Regions from separate parts of the Halorhodospira halophila SL1 genome, predicted to be linked through region 1. Evidence: riboswitches for the same ligand, from Rfam matches in the RefSeq annotation. Region 1 holds a riboswitch; the other holds the start of a gene.

What was found. Region 1 has a riboswitch for cobalamin ahead of HHAL_RS09745 (TonB-dependent receptor plug domain-containing protein). Riboswitches for the same ligand answer to the same signal wherever they lie in the genome.
Region 2: another riboswitch for cobalamin. It lies ahead of HHAL_RS06855 (ABC transporter substrate-binding protein); the one in region 1 lies ahead of HHAL_RS09745 (TonB-dependent receptor plug domain-containing protein).

The regions. Positions count from the first base shown of each region.
Region 1 is NC_008789.1:2,123,026-2,130,804, reverse strand. It holds gene cysG (siroheme synthase CysG) at 1-346, opposite strand, end outside; gene HHAL_RS09765 (MBL fold metallo-hydrolase) at 447-1,658, opposite strand; gene HHAL_RS09760 (ZapG family protein) at 1,869-2,546, opposite strand; gene HHAL_RS09755 (hypothetical protein) at 2,735-3,430, shown strand; gene HHAL_RS09750 (cobalt-precorrin-5B (C(1))-methyltransferase) at 3,434-4,555, opposite strand; gene HHAL_RS09745 (TonB-dependent receptor plug domain-containing protein) at 4,558-6,588, opposite strand; cobalamin riboswitch at 6,734-6,985, opposite strand; gene HHAL_RS09740 (cobalt-precorrin-6A reductase) at 7,034-7,779, opposite strand, start outside.
Region 2 is NC_008789.1:1,462,059-1,469,837, forward strand. It holds gene HHAL_RS06850 (FecCD family ABC transporter permease) at 1-797, opposite strand, end outside; gene HHAL_RS06855 (ABC transporter substrate-binding protein) at 790-1,905, opposite strand; cobalamin riboswitch at 2,036-2,209, opposite strand; gene HHAL_RS06860 (HD-GYP domain-containing protein) at 2,441-3,616, shown strand; gene HHAL_RS06865 (class I SAM-dependent methyltransferase) at 3,618-4,181, opposite strand; gene HHAL_RS06870 (HD-GYP domain-containing protein) at 4,292-5,461, shown strand; gene HHAL_RS06875 (GGDEF domain-containing protein) at 5,493-6,731, shown strand; gene HHAL_RS06880 (glutamine amidotransferase) at 6,789-7,532, shown strand; gene apbC (iron-sulfur cluster carrier protein ApbC) at 7,573-7,779, opposite strand, start outside.

The sequences.
Region 1 (7,779 bases):
GGGTGATGTAGCTGCAGTACTCGGGGCGGTCCACGGTGTTAACCGGGATGCCCAGCCGGGTGCACTGCCGGTACACCAGCCGGTCGGTGGCGTCGTGGCCGCTGGCACTGAGCACCAGCGCGGCCCCCTGCTCCATGCCGGGCTTGTAGTCCTCGGCGCGGTGGTGGGCCCGGTCGGGGTAGCGCTGCAGCAAATCCTCACAGTCTCCGCCGAGATCCGGGGCGATCAGGGTGATGATCGCGCCACTGTCGAGCAGGTCTTCGCCCTTGCGCGCGGCGGTCTCGTTGCCGCCGATCACCACGCAGTGCCGGCCGTGGAGGTTGAGGAAGATCGGGTAGTGATCCATCGCGGGGTCCCCTGCTGGTCTTTGCAGATGCGCCGTCCATCATGACGCGCGCATATGTCATGCAAATATCCCCAACGGGGTACCGTTGGCCGGGCCGCCCTCAGGCGGCCGCGGCCTCGCTCAGGGCACAGACGTTCTTCCCCACCTCCAGGCGCCGGGCTTCGGTCTCGTCGGGGTGGGCGAGGCCGATGTTCACCCGTTTGATCTCGATATACGCCTCGGGGAAGTGGGGCAGGCTGCCGAGGATGTAGCTGCGGAACGACTCCAGGCCGGCATCGACCTGGCGGAGACCGGGGTTGCTGCGGTGCAGGGCGCCGAGCTCGGCGCTGAAGCGCCCGCGTTCGTCGGCGATGCCGGCGTCGGTGGCGTGACCGGGCAGGACCACCGTGTCCTCGGTCAGGGCCAGCAGGCGCTGGAGGGACTCGTGGAAGAGCGGTGTCCACGCCTCGGCGGCACCGCCGAGGTCGGGCCGGGCGATGGACTCCAGGAAGATGCTGTCCCCGGCGATCAGGTACTGGCCGTCCACCAGGAAGGCGACCATGCCCAGGGTGTGGCCGGGGACGTGCAGGGCGCGCAGGGTGATCCCGCCGACGGGTACGTGCTGTTCAGCGTAGAGCGGCGCGAAGTCGATGCGTGCCGGCAGCATGTCCATGGGGTGGATGGCGTCGTAGGGGTGCAGGTAGTACGGCACGCGGTGGCGTCGGGCCAGCTCCGGGCCGCCGCTGATGTGGTCGGCGTGGGCGTGGGTATCCAGAACCTGAGTGATGCGTGCGCCCCGTGCGTGGACCAGCTCCTCGTAGACCTCCACGTGGCGGTTCGGGTCGACGACGGCGGCCTCTCCGTCGCTGATGACCACGTGGCTGAGATCACCGCGGGCGGGGCGGACTACTTGGTAGACGGTGTAGCGTTCGTGGTTACCCACCACCCGGTGGTAGTAGAAGTCGCCCCAGGCCTCCATGCCGCCCTCGAGGTTCAGGGCCGGGTAGCCGAGTTCGCGCAGGCCATCGGCCAGGTGCTCCGAGGTGTGGCCCTCGCCGCAGACCGTCAGGATGGTGCGGTCATTGGGGAGTTGGTGGGTCAGCTGCTGTCGAACGCCCCGGAGAACGGCGGCATTCACGTCTTCGTCCTCGTCGTCGAGGTCGAGCAGCTCGAAGTAGGGGGCGTTGAGCGTCGGGGTATCGTGCGGGCCCTCGACGCGCCAGCGCTCGAACTCGTCGGGGTTGCGCACGTCCAGGATGAACAGCGGTCCGCCGCCGAGCAGCTGCTCCCAGGCGACGGCGGGGGTCCAGGCGGTCTTGAGCGTATCGAGCATGGCCGGTCTCCTACCTCCTTGGGTGCGACAAAATGTCCGCCTTTTCGGCAAGGATGGCGGATACTCGGCGGGGTGCTATATCTCGAAAGAGATAAGAAGTGGAATAAGTCAGAGTCGAATCGTGCCCATAAAAAAGACCCCGGAGCCCGAGGCCCCGGGGTCATCGTGCGCTGGACGGTCAGTTGACCATCCGGCGTCCCGTGCGGCTCTTCAGCTGAAGATGCCGGGGCGCCGGCGCCGCTTCTCGGTGCTACCGCTGCCCCGCTCCTCGGTGGCCGTGCTCCGGGTGCGCTCCGGGGCACTGCTGCGGGACCGGGAGGAGGAGGTGGTGGAGCGGCTGCGCGTCGGACGACGGCCGATGGCGGACTCGGAGGAGCGGGTGGAGGAGCCGATAGCGGACTCGGAGGAATCGCTGCTGCGGCTGCTGCTGGCCGAGGCGGACCGCTGCTGCTGGCCGGAAGAACGCTCGGAACGCTCCTGGCTGATCTGGCGGCGGGCCTGGGCCTCACGCTGCTCCTTGGCCTTCATCTCGCTCATGCGCCGCGCGGACTGCTCGACCACGTCCTGGGAGAGCAGGCGCTGGTCGCCCAGGGACTTCACCAGGTCCTGAGTGCGGCGCGGGGCCAGGCGCTGGGAACTGGTGGCCATGTGCTCGTACAGACGACGATACGCCTTGGTGACCTCACCCATGATCTGGGCGGTCTGCTCGAAGTGCTGGTCCACTTCACTGCGGACGTTGCGCACTTCCTCGCGGTTGCGACGGGCCACGCTCTCGGCGTCGCGGATCTCCTGGGTGTTGGGCGACGAGGCGCGCCCGACGTAGGCACCCACAGCGGCGCCGACCACGGCACCGACGACGAGTAGCAGGATAGGATCAAACGCTTCCATACCGGACCTCCCGATTAGTTCATCGGCTACTTTGTACCAAACCAATTGTTGCGCGGAACAGGGTGCGCGCTTATACCGCGAGCCCGGCCGCGACGGCCCCGGCCGAGCGCTCCGGACACCATATACGCAATCACTCAGCGTATCATCCCGCATAGGTTACAGCGTCGCGGGTTCGCGGGGGAGACCGCATGTACGGGTGGCTGGAAGCGGCGGCTCCGATCAGTGGGTTCGGCTGGGCGGGGCTCGCCCTGGGGGCACTGCTGCTGGCCCTCGCCCTCGGGCTGACCGTTGCCGGCGGGGCGGCGCTGCTGCGCGGTCGTCTGCTCCGTGGTGCCTCGGGGCTGGCCGGTGGGCTGATCCTGCTCGGCGGGTTGGGGACCGCCGGCGCCCTGGCACTGGGTGTGCTGGCCTACGAGCGGCTGGAGCAGGAGCGTCCGGCGCTCGCCCTCCACTTCCAGCAGGTGGATGAGCAGCGCTACGTCGCCCGGTTGGCCTATCCCGACGGGGGGACGGTCGCTCTGCCCCTGGCCGGGGATCAATGGCAGGTGGATGCCCGGGTTCTGCGTTGGAGCGGGTTCGCGGCCCTGCTGGGGCTGGAGACCCGCTATCGGCTGGAGCGGATCAGCGGTCGTTACGCCGATCTGGAGGCGGAGCGCGCGGCCCCGCGCACGGTGCACGCCCTGGCGTCTCCCCAACGGGGTATCGATCCGTGGCTGCTGGGGCAGCGCCACGGCGATCGCCTGCCGTGGGTGGATGCGGCCTACGGCAGTGCCGCCTATCTGCCCATGGCCGACGGCGCCGAGTACCGGGTGGCGGTGACCCGCAGTGGTCTCGTTGCCCGACCGGCCAACGCCGAGGCCGAGGAGGCGGTCCGCCGCTGGTAGGCCTCAGTCCCGGGCCCAGCCGGCGCGGCCAACCCGCTGGCCGCGGCGGTCGAAGAGGAGGACCTCCACCTCGCTGCACGCCGGGTCGATCAGGTTCAGGGCGGTCTGCTGCGCCTCCCGCGCCACCGCGTCCCCCAGGGGCAGGCCGGCCGCCTGCGCCCGATCGAACGCCTCGGCCACCGTGTTGGCGGTGGCCATAACCTCCCGGCAGGTGGCGTCCGCGCCGAGTCGTCCGGCGGTCTCGGCCAACGCCGCCAGATCGGCCTGCCCGCGGCGCGAGTGTACATCCAGGAAGCCCTGGGCGAGCTTGGTGATCTTGGCCACACCGCCGGCGATGGTGACCCGCGGCACCGGATAGCGGCGCAGGTACTTGAGCATCCCGCCGACGAAATCGCCCATGTCGATCAACGCCTCGTCGGGGAGTTGGTGGTAAGCCTGCACGGCCTGCTCCGAGGTGCGCCCGGTGCTCCCGGCTACGTGCTCGATGCCGGCGGCGCGGGCCACGTCGATGCCGCGCTGGATCGCGTCGATCCAGGCGGCGCAGGAGAACGGCACCAACAACCCGGTGGTGCCGAGCACCGAGAGCCCGCCCTCGATCCCCAGGCGCGGGTTGAGGGTCTGCGCTGCCAGGCGCTCGCCGTCCTCGATGGCGAGCTCCAGTGTGACGTCCGTCGGGGCTGACAGCGCCGCGGCGGCCTCAGCGATGCCCTGCTCGATATAGCCCCGCGGCCCGGGGTTGATCGCCGGCTCACCGGCCGCGACGGGCAGGCCGCTGCGCCGCACGGTACCGACCCCGGGGCCGGCGCGGAGCTGCACCCCGCGCCCCGGGGCCCCGGGGCGGGCGGTCACCGAGACCAGCGCGCCGTGGGTGACGTCGGGATCGTCGCCGGCGTCCTTGATGACGCCGGCCCGCGCCCAGCCGTCGCCGCAAGCGTGAACGGCCAGGGCGAAGGCCGGGCTCCGGTCCCGCGGCAGGCGGATGGTGACCGGGTCGGGGAAGCTGCCGCTGACCAGGCCCGTGAAGGCCGCCCGCGCCGCGGCGGCGGCGCAGGCGCCGGTGGTCCAGCCCCGGCGCAGGGCGGTGCCGGCCTGTTGATCAGTCGGCTGGGAGGTATCCTCGCTCATGCCTAGAAATCATACCGCACACCTGCACGGGCGAAGCGCCCGGGGTCGGCTCGAAGGGAGGAGTCGTTGCCCTCATCCAGCAGGTTCTCGATACCGCCCTGGAGCCTGAGCCCATCCCAGGCCGCAGGGGCATACGCGACATCCAGGCCGGTGAGGGTGTAGGCGCTGTCCCAGTCGTCGCCAACGCGCACTTCATCCACGTATCGGGTGCGTAATTGCACCTCCAGCGGGTCCGTGGGCGTCCACAGCGCCTTGGCTACCGCTGTCCATTCAGGCGTATCGGTGAGGGTCTCCCGGCTGTCGCGGTCGATGGCGTCGAGGTAGGTGGCGGCCAGCGTCAGCTCGAGTTGCGGGTCGAAGGCGGCGCCGAGCTTGAGCTCGGCCCCCTGGGCGCGGGCGCTGTCGACGTTTTTGAAGGTTTGGTAACCGTTCCCCGGTGCCCGCCCGATGCGATCATCGTACTCGGTGTAGAAGAGTCCGATGTCGTAGAACGCCGTGATATCTCTTTGCAGATTCAGGTCGCCGGCGATGCCGAACTCGTAGTTGCGGCTGCTCTCGGGATCGAGTTCGTGTGTCTCGTCCTTACCAACATCCGGGTCAATGACGTAGGCGCCGCGAACTTCGCGCCCCTGGCCATCTTCCGTATCGACGTAAAAGGAGCGCAGCTCGGGCAGCTTGAAGCCTTCAGCGTACTGGGCGCGCAGTCGGACCTCGGGGGCCAGGCGGTAAACAGCTCCGGCCTGAAGCGAGGTGCTGTCCGCCTCCGTGGAGGTCTCGTCATGCCGAGCGCCGTAGACCAGATCCAGGCGGTCCGTGGCTTGCCACTCGTGCTGCAGGAAGCCGCCGCCTACCCACTGGTCGTGCTCGGGTTCGTCTTCTGGCTGGAGGTCCTGGTAGATCTGCTGCTTGTGCTCGAGGCCCGTCAGCACGGTGTGGCGGGGCGCCGGCTGCCATTGTGCCAGGAAGTCGTTGACGCGCTCGGTGAAGGTCGCCTCGCGGAAGCCGAAGTCTCGATCTGCTGCGTCCGAGGCGAAGTCCTGCGGAGCAAGGTGCGACCGGACACGGTCAAACTTATAATGGCTCTCGTAGGCCTGGTAGCGCAGCTCCAGGTTTTCGGTGGCCAGCCACTCCGCCGTCGCCGCCAGGTCGCGCCGGTCGCTCTCCTCGGTCTCCACAGCTGCAAAGTCTTCAATATTGCCCGGGCCGCTGCCTTGGACGAGGCGCTCTTGCCGCTCCTCGGTCAGGAAACCGGCTTCGAGATCGATATGGAAGCGATCGGTGAACCAGTGGGTCACTCCGCCGCGGAGGGTGTACACATCGGCGGATGGGCGGAGATCCCGATCGAAGGTCTGGGAAGATGGAGCGCCACCCTCGTCGGGTTGAGTGGTTGTCTCCTCCGAGTACGCCTCGCGCTCGAGGGCGTCGGCGAAGAGCCGAAAGCGCGTATCTTGCGTGCCACCGCCCAGGTAGAGGCCCCCTTGGTACTGCTCACCGCCCTCCGCGTCGGTTGGCGTTCCGGCCTGGGCGGAGACGCCGCCTTCCAGGCCGGGCTCCGGCCGCCGCGTGATCACGTTGATGACACCGGCCACAGCGTCCGCCCCGTAGACCACGCTGCCGGGCCCCTTAACGATCTCGATACGCTCGACATGGCTCACCGGGATCCGGTTGAGTTCGTTGCTACGGGATGAGGTGCCGGCGATGCGGCGGCCATCGATGAGATAGAGCATGTCATCGCGGTTGCCGCCGCGGATGGAGAAGGTGTTGCCGTCTACCCCGGTGTAGATGCTCGACTCTGCCTGAAGCGCCTCATCGAGCATGGCAGCACCGCTGCGCCGGATGTCGTCTCCGGATAGGATCTCCGTGGCCGCCGGTGTCCGCTCCACCTGGCGCTCCGTGCGCGTGGCTGCGGTGACGGTCAGGTCGGGGAGGACGGTGGGGTGTTCCTCGGCCGATCCAGCCTTCGGTGTTGCCATCAGGGGGAGGGCCGCGGCGCCGCTCAGCAGCGCCCTGGCGATGGGCTGTCCTGTAGCCATGCTGACTCCTCTGCGCACCGCCCGTGCGCGATTGCGGTTGCGTGTACCGCGGGGAGTCAGTGGGGCGGGGTTCGGCTAGCCGAGGCGACGCCCGGCAGGATGCCGCGCGCACTGGAGACCGATCCCGGCGCACCGCCTCCCGCGGTCTTCCGGTTGGCCATGGGCCGGTCTCCGGGCTTGTGGGGCGGAGGTGAGAAGACCTCCGGGCGGCAGACTGCCTTCCCGCGGATGCCGCCCAGGGGACGTGCGATCCGCAGTGGCTCTCGGGGTCTGCCGCCACCCACCTACCGTTGCGGGGGCAGCGCCGGACTCGCCGCTGGGTGCGGCTGAACCGGTCTTCCCGTTTAACCCGCGAGGCGGAGTGGCCTCGGCGGGCACCCATTGGCGGGTCGGACGTTAGCAGGCGAGCAAATTAGATTCAATGAATCCATGATGCAGCAAAGCGTCACCAGCGCCCTTGAAGGTAGCTGCGGAGCCACGCCAGTGCGTGCCCGACGTCGGTGGCCACCTCCGCCTCGGGCGGGTCCGGCGGGCGCTCGACCATCACGATCCGGGCCCCGCAGTCCCGAGCCGCATCCAGCTTGCTGCGGGTGGCGGCCCCGCCGGCGTTCTTGGTGACCAGGGTGTCGATGCCGTGCGCGCGGAGCAGGCGGCACTCGTCGGCGTAACGGAACGGCCCGCGCTGGAAGAGCAGTTCCGCCCCGGGCGGGGTCTGCGCCGGCTGCTCCAGGCAGCGGATCCAGTAGCGGTGGTGGGGTGCCGCGCAGAAGGCCGGGACCTCCTGATTGCCGATGGTCAGCAGTACCCGGCTCGACTGTGGCCCCAGCGCCTCGGCGGCGGCGGCCATGTCGGCCACCCGATGCCACTGCTCATCCGGCCCCGGCTGCCACGCCGGCCGGCGCACCGCCAGCAAGGCTGTCCCCGTTTGCCGGGCGGCCGCCGCTGCGTTGGCGGAGATGCCGGCAGCGAAGGGGTGGGTGGCATCGACCAGGCAGTGCACGCCGTGCTGCTGCAGGTACGCGGCCAGGCCGACAGCGCCGCCGAAGCCGCCGCGACGCACCGGCAGTTGAGGTAGCCGTGGGTGGCGGGTCACCCCGGCCACGGAGTAGACCGCGGCGATCCCGGGCTCCTGCTCCAGCGCTTGGCCGAGCGTCAGCGCCTCGCCGGTGCCGCCGAGGAGCAGCACGCGCA
Region 2 (7,779 bases), 660 kb from region 1:
CCGATGCGCAGGCGCCCGACGGCAATCCCCAGGCTAGTGGCGGTTTCATCACCGAGCAGTAGTCGGTTCAGGTCGCCACTCTTCCACAGGAAGACCGGCAGCGTGACCGTCAACGCCACCGTGATGAACACGAAGCTCTCCCAGTCGGCACGGCTGAGGCTGCCCACGCTCCAGAACATGACCTCCCGGGTGGCATCGGCGTCGGCGAAGTAGATCAGCAGCGTCGTGGTGGCCCCGAAGAAGTACATCAGGGCGATCCCCGCGAGGATCAGGCTCATCGGCGTCGCCCCCTTCCACTGCCCGATGAGCAGGATGAGCAGCGACACCGCCATCGCAAAGAGGAAGGCATTGCCGACGATGCCGTAGACGCCGAAGGCCGAGAACCCGAAGATGATCGCCAGCGCCGCCCCCAGCGAGGCGCCGGAGGCGATCCCCAGGGTGAACGGTGAGGCCATCGGATTGCGCAGCAGGCTCTGCAGGATCACCCCACCGAGCGCCAGCCCCATGCCGGCCACGACGGCGGTGGCCAGGCGCGGCAGGCGGATGTTCCAGACCACGTTCTCGGTCTGCGCGCTGACCCACGACGCCCCCAGCGGCCGACCCAGCACCGCCTGCACCACCTCGCTCAGCGGGATCCCCATGGGGCCGAGTCCCAGGCCAAGAACGAACGTCGCCACCAGGGCCGCAGCCAGGCCCAAAAGGATCAGGGTCTTCCACCAGATCGCCCGCGCGTAATCATCGAGCAGCCCGCCGGGAGGCGCTGGCCGGGAGGCGCTATCGGCGGTCAACTCAGTCATCGTCCAGGCTGCTGAGCTCCTGGAGCCGATCGTACAGCCCGGGGTCGCCGTAGAAGACCTCCAGGATCTCCTCACCGCGATCCCGGAGATCGACGTCGGCCATAGCCTCCGGGTAGAGCACCCGGGCCATGTGCACCAGGTCGATCAGCCCGGTGGCCAGATCCCACCCCATGTAGGTGCCCTTGAAGCGGTGGATGCGTTCCGCCTCGACGGCCTTTACCCCGGAGAGCCGTTCATCATCCAGGACCTCGTCACGGGCGACGCGGCTGGCCCGGGACGGGGTGTGGAGGAAGATGTGCGCCGGATCCCAGCTCACCAGCTCCTCGGCGCTGACCTCGCCGTCACCACCGGGCCGACCAGCGGTCACCAGCTCGGCACCCAGCTGCTCGACGGGAAAGTAGAAGGAGACGTGGTTGTAGAGGTTGCGCCGGTGGGCCAGGTAGATCCGTGGCGGTTCCTCGTCGGCGACCTGCTCCTGCACCTCGGAGACCGTCGCATCGTAGAAATCGAGCAGTTCTTCCGCCCGCTCTTCGCGACCGGTCACGGTGCCGAGCAGCCGATAGGCCTGCTCGATCTGCGCCTCAATGGCCTCCTCGGAGGCCCGCTCGCGGCCCAGGGTATTCACCGCGACCACGGGGACGCCGAGCTGCTGCTGGTAGCGCTCGGCCTGCTCGGCCATCGCCTCGTCGTCGTCGCCGCGGCTGAAGGCCCAGTAGATGAACAGATCCGGATCGGTGGCGAGCACCCGCTCGGCGCTGAACTCCGACCCGGGCTGGCCGCCGCCGACCATGGCCACCTCGTCCAGGCGACCGAAGGCGCGGACTTCGATCGGCTTGGCCTCGGAAAAGCGCGAGCCGAACATGTCGCTGGGGATTCCGACCAGGCGATCCTCGACACCCAGGTGCAGCGCCATGCGGAAGGCATCGACATTGACCGTGGCGATCCGCTCCGCCGCCTCCGGAACTTCCACGCTGCGGCCGAGCATATCCTCGACCTCATGGGTATCCTGCGCGGGCCCATCGCGGCTTTCGTCGTTGGGGGTATCTCCGCACCCGCCGAGGATCAAACCGATCCCCGCGACGAGCGCGATGCACGGATGACGCTGCATGGCTCCTCCAGTCACTGGATCCGGGTACGCCATGCGGGGGGGCGGGTCGGAAACGGGCGCGCCGGGGCGCGGATGCAACGACCGTCACCGCCACGCACGGTTCCCCGCCGTGTGGCTGCGGCCCCCAGGCCGGTCTCCGGGCTTGCGAGCGGGGCCCCAGCCCCAAGCGCCGCGCCTTCCCGCACCGGGTGCCGGGGACACCGTGGATGCAGTGGCGATGCAGCGCCCGCACTCGCCTACCGTTGCGGGGACAGCGCCGGACTTGCCTGCGCCCGCGCAGGGCACAGTGCGCACCGACTTCCCGACCGTCCGCGGTGGCGCCGCACGGGCCTTACACCGAACGGACGGCCCCGGCATGGATCCAACTGCCGGGTCACCTGGGGAGGCTGGACTCTACGGGCGGGCGCTGCCGCCTGTCAACGCGGCGGGGCGACGAGGTCAATAGCCACGGACCGCCCCCTTGTGGCAGGATTCCCAAGTGCGCGTTAAGGGTATGGACGCCCGCGACCCCTCCCGACCCCCCGCCGGAGATGTCATGGGCAAAGAGGCACACCTTCCGTCCTTCTGTGGCGATGCCACCGAAACCGGGGCACTCGATGTCCTGCCGCTCAGCGACCAGGAGCCGCACCTACGGCTCAGCGAACGCTTCGAACGACTGCGCGCCCATATCAACCAGGCGCTGCCCCACGGTGCGGTCCACCGCATCGCCGTGGCCATTTACGAGCCGGACGCCGATCGGCTCAAGACCTACGGCGCCGGCGGCGATGCACCCAGCCCGTTGGATCGTTACGAGACCAACCTGGCCGATACCCCCACCCTGCGTGCCCTCGCCGAGGCACCGGGCGTACGGATCATCGACGATTACCAGGACCACCCCAGCCCCCGCCGCCATACCGCCAGCATCCGCGAGAGCGGTCTACGTTCCGGGATGATCCTGCCGCTGCACCACGAGCAGACCTTCGTCGGCTTCCTGTTCCTCAACTCCCGCCAGCCCGGCTATTTCCAGGGCCCGATCGTCAAGCAGCTAGCGCCGTACATCGACCTGGGTCGCCTGCTGGCAATCACCTCCATCCGCACTACGCAGACCCTCCGGGGTGCGGCACGCACGGCCATGGCTTTCGGGCGCGCGCGGGACGACGAGACCGGGGGACACCTGTCACGAATGGCGGAGTACAGCCGCCTCATCGCCCTGGAACTGGCCCAGACCCACCCCCTCAGCGACGAATACATCGAGATGGTCTACCAGTTCGCGCCGGTCCACGACGTGGGCAAGATCGCCGTCCCGGACGGCATCCTCCTTAAGCCGGGGCGACTCGCCGAGGAGGAGTTCGCGCAGATGCGCGAACACGTCAGCCGCGGCGTGGCCATGGTGCTGGCCATGACCGAGGAGCTGGGCCTCAGCGAGGACCGACGCGCGGCCATCATGCGTAATATCGTCGCCTACCACCACGAGCGCCTGGACGGCAGCGGTTACCCGACCGGTGCGCGCGGCGACCAGATCCCTCTGGAGGGGCGCATCGTCGCCGTAGCCGACGTCTTCGACGCCCTGACCAGCGAACGCCCCTACAAGCGCCCCTGGGGGTTTACCGAGGCCGCCGACACCCTGCACGCCGAAGCGGCGGCCGGGAAGCTGTGCGCCGAGTGCGTGGCGGCCTTTCTGCGCCGAAGCGTCGAGATCGAAGCGATCCGCGGCCGTCACGGGGTCCGCTGAGCTAGCTGCGCGCCTCGACGCGGCCGCAGTAGGCCTGCGGGATCCGGTAGACGTAGACCGGGGCGTCCAACCGCACCGGGGGCTGGTAGATCGCGCTGGGCCGCCAACCGGGTATGCGGAAGGTGTTGCTGACCACCAGCGCACCGGGCGGCAACTCCGCCCGCCATCGCGGCTCCAGCTCGCGGATGGCCTCCAGGTGCAGGTAACAGACCACCGCGGCGGCATCGCTGCAGGAGACGCGGCGCAGATCGCGGCGCCTGAATTCGACGTTGGGCACCGGCCACAGCCACTGCAGCACGCAGGCGAAGAGCCACGGCAGGGGCGAGAGCTCGTAGCCAATGACCCTGGCCCGCGGGCACCTGCGCCCGACGCTGCGGGCCAGGCCACCCCACCCCGAACCGGCCTCGACCACCGTGCCCTCCAGCTCCGCCGGCAGCGCCGCCCGAACCAGCTCATGACCCAAGCGACTGGAGGGCAGCGGCGAGATGCCGGTGACCATCGTATAGCCGACGATCAGCAGCATCCCCCCCAGCGTAACGACGAAGATCAACGCTTCCAGGAACACTGCACCTCCACGCAGCCTCGGACGACTCGGCGAGTATCACCCCTTGAACGCCGGAGTATACCCGCGTATTCCTTGATAGAATGCCTCGACACGGTAGCGAGTCAGAGACCATGAATCAGCGGGCCATCCCCACCAAGCGCGCCACCGTGCAGCCGAACGACCTGGTGGTCGGTAAGCCCGTCCCCTATGATATTGAGGACGCCTACGGCCATCTGCTGTTGCGGCGCGGATCGATCCTGCGCTCCCGAGAGCAGCTGGAGCGGCTGCTGCAGATCGGCCGGACCCCCTACCACGTCGCTGCCGGACGCGAGGACACCGGCGGGATCTCGAGGCGTCGCGAGCTGGCCCTGGCCGCCTTCCGCAACCCCTTCGACCTGATCTATCAGATCTCCCGAGCGCTGCAAGAGACCTTCAAATGGGTCGGCGAGGACAACGAGCGCTTCCTCCGCCGCCTCGACCACCTGGCCAGCCGCATCGGCGACCTGGTCGAGCGCGACGCCGATGCCGCCATCGGTGCCGCTCACCTCGATGAGGCGTTTGCCTACTCCATCCGCCACCCGATCCGCCAGGCGGTCCTCTGCGACGTCGTCGGCAGCCAGCTGGGCATCCCGGACAGCGAGCGACGCTCCATCGTCCTCGCTGCCCTGTCGGCGAACATCGGCATGCTCGAGACCCAGGATCGCCTGGCCCAGCAGACTACGCCGCTCGACGCCAACCAGCGCAGGGATCTGGAAGAGCATCCGATACGTTCGGTCGAACGCCTCTCCGCCGCCGGGGTCGAGGATACAACCTGGATCCAGGTCGTCGCCCAACACCACGAACGCCTCGACGGCAGCGGCTACCCCAACGGCCTGCGCAAAGATCAAATCTGCCGGGGAGCGCGACTGCTCTCCCTCGCCGACACCTACCTGGCGATGATCAGCAACCGTGTCTACCGACCCGCCACCGCGGTCCGGGAAGCCCTGCTGGAACTGATGGATCAGAGTGGAGAGATCTACGACCGGGATATCCTCTCGGGGCTGATCCAGACCATCGGCATCTACCCGGCCGGCAGTTTTGTCGCCTTGGACAGCGGCGAACGCGGGGTCGTCATCCACCGCGGCCATCGCGGGGCCAATCCGGTGGTGGCGGTCCTGATCAAGGCCAACGGCCAGCCCACGGCGCGCCCCCTTTACCGGGACACCAGCCAGACGGACATGCCCAGCGTCGCCTCTCTGGAGCCCACGCACCAGCTGACGCAGCGCTTCCAGCTCGCCTCGCTGTGGGGCTACGATTCCTAGGCTGCCCTGACGCTGCCGCGACGGAGACCGAATGGCCGCCTTACAACGCCTGCTCAGTTCCGCCTGGCTGCTCCACCTGCTGGTGCTAGCCGCCCTGGCAGGCTGGATCCTCGTGCTCAACGCCCCGTTCCCGCGCCCCGCGGTCGCGCTGCTGGAGGCCCACCAGCTGGAGATTCTTGGCGTCGGGGGCGGCCTCGTGGCCGTGCTGGCGCTGCTCTACCGGCGCGCCAACCTGGCCCTCCAGGCGGCGGTCATCAGCCTGTCGATCGCTGGCCTGGGCGTAGCGCCCTCACCTGCCCACGGCGTCACAGCCGCTGCCATCCTCTTGCCGATCAATATCCTGATCCTGGCGCTACTCGACGAACGCGGTCTGCTAAGCCGGGATGGGCTGTGGCGCTGCGCGGCCCTGGTGCTGCAGGTCCTGCTGGTGCTGGGCCTTTTCCGCCACCAGCCGGCTTGGCTGGAGGCCCTGGCGGCGACGCATTTCCTGCCTGCGGCCGTCAGCAGCTGGAGCAGTCTACCCGACCAGGGCCTGCTGCTCGGCGTCCTGGCCGTTGCCGGCCTGCTCTCCTGGGCCCTGCTCCACCCCAACCCGCCCCATATCGGCGCCTTCAGCGCGCTGGTCACGGCAACCGTCGGCCTGGAGCTGAGCCTGATGCGCCACGGGAGCCTGGTGCTGCCTACCCTGCTGGCCGTCGTCGCCCTCCACCTGCTGCTCTTCGCCGTGTTGCAGGAGGCCCACCGCATGGCCTTCCGTGATGGGCTCACCGGCTTGCCCAACCGGCGCGCTATGGACACCCTGACGCAGGGGCTGAGCGGCCGCTACACCATCGCCATGATGGACATCGACCACTTCAAGGCGTTTAACGATACCTACGGGCACGAGATCGGCGACCAGGTGCTGCGCCGTGTAGCCTCAAATATCGGCCGTGTCGGCGCAGGCGGCCGGCCCTTCCGCTACGGCGGTGAGGAGTTCTCCGTGGTCTTTCCGGGCCGCAGCCCGGATGAGGCTGTCGGGGCACTGGAGGCCGTGCGCCAGGCGATCGCCGACACCCCGTTTCGCCTGCGCAGCGCCGACCGGCCGGCGGACGATAAGCGTGGCAGTCGCGAACGCTCGGGCCAGCGGGGTGAGCAGGAGACCCGGATTACCATCAGCATCGGCGTCGCCGAGCCCGAATCCACCTCGGCGAGCGCCGACGACGTCGTCCAGGCCGCCGACCAGGCGCTTTACCGGGCCAAGAAGGGCGGACGCAACCGCCTGGCTCGGTAGAAACCCACCGCGAGAACCACTACGGGATTGCAGACTGCCGATAAGGAGCTTTCCGGCATGAGGAGCGAGCACAACACCACCTACGCCGAGACGGTGTGGGTCATCAAGACCGGACGCACCCTGCCCCCTCTGCGCTGGCAGGGCGACTTTGAGGACTGGATCGGCGCCGGCCTGGGGGGCACGCCCTGGCGCACCGTAGACGCCACTGACGGCCCCGCCTCCCTGCCGGACCCTTTACGCTCGGCCGGAATCATCGTCACGGGCTCGCCGGCAATGGTCTCCCATCGCGAGCCGTGGAGCGAGGCGGCGGCCGAATGGCTGTCCCGGGCCGCTCACGCGGATATCCCGATTCTGGGGATCTGCTACGGCCACCAGTTGCTGGCCCACGCGCTGGGCGGACGCGCCGGACCCAACCCACGGGGCCGGGAGATCGGCACGGTCTCGGTCCAGCGCCTGGCGCCGGCCGGCGACGACCCCTTATTCGCCCACCTGCCGGAGCGCTTCCCGGCCCACGTCACCCACGAGGAGTCCGTCCTGGAACTCCCGGAGGGGGCCGTCACGCTGGCCGCCAACGATCACGACGCCTACCAGGCCTTCCGCTGGGGAAGACACGCCTGGGGCGTGCAGTTCCACCCGGAATTCGACACCGCCATCACCCGCGGCTACATCTTCCAGCGCCGCCCCGACCTGCGCCGGGAGGGCTTCACCCCCCTGGCCCTCTACCGCGGGGTCGAGGCGACGCCAGAGGCGACGGGGCTGCTCAAGCGCTTCGCTGGCTACGCAACTGCCTGGGCACGCTAGCTAGCGGCCCGGGCTGCGTGGCCGCGCCCCCGGCCGCCAGCTACTCAGAGGAACCGCCGACGACGATGTTGGGGAATGCGCTGCCGGTGCTGCGCTCGCGCAGCGAGAGCTGAGCCGCCACACTGCGCGCCATGTGTCGGTAGTCGGTGGCGATCCGGCCCTCGGGGTCGGCGGCCACTGTGGGGTAGCCGCTATCCGACTGCTCGCGGATGGTGATGTCCAGCGGCAACGAGCCGAGCAGATGCAC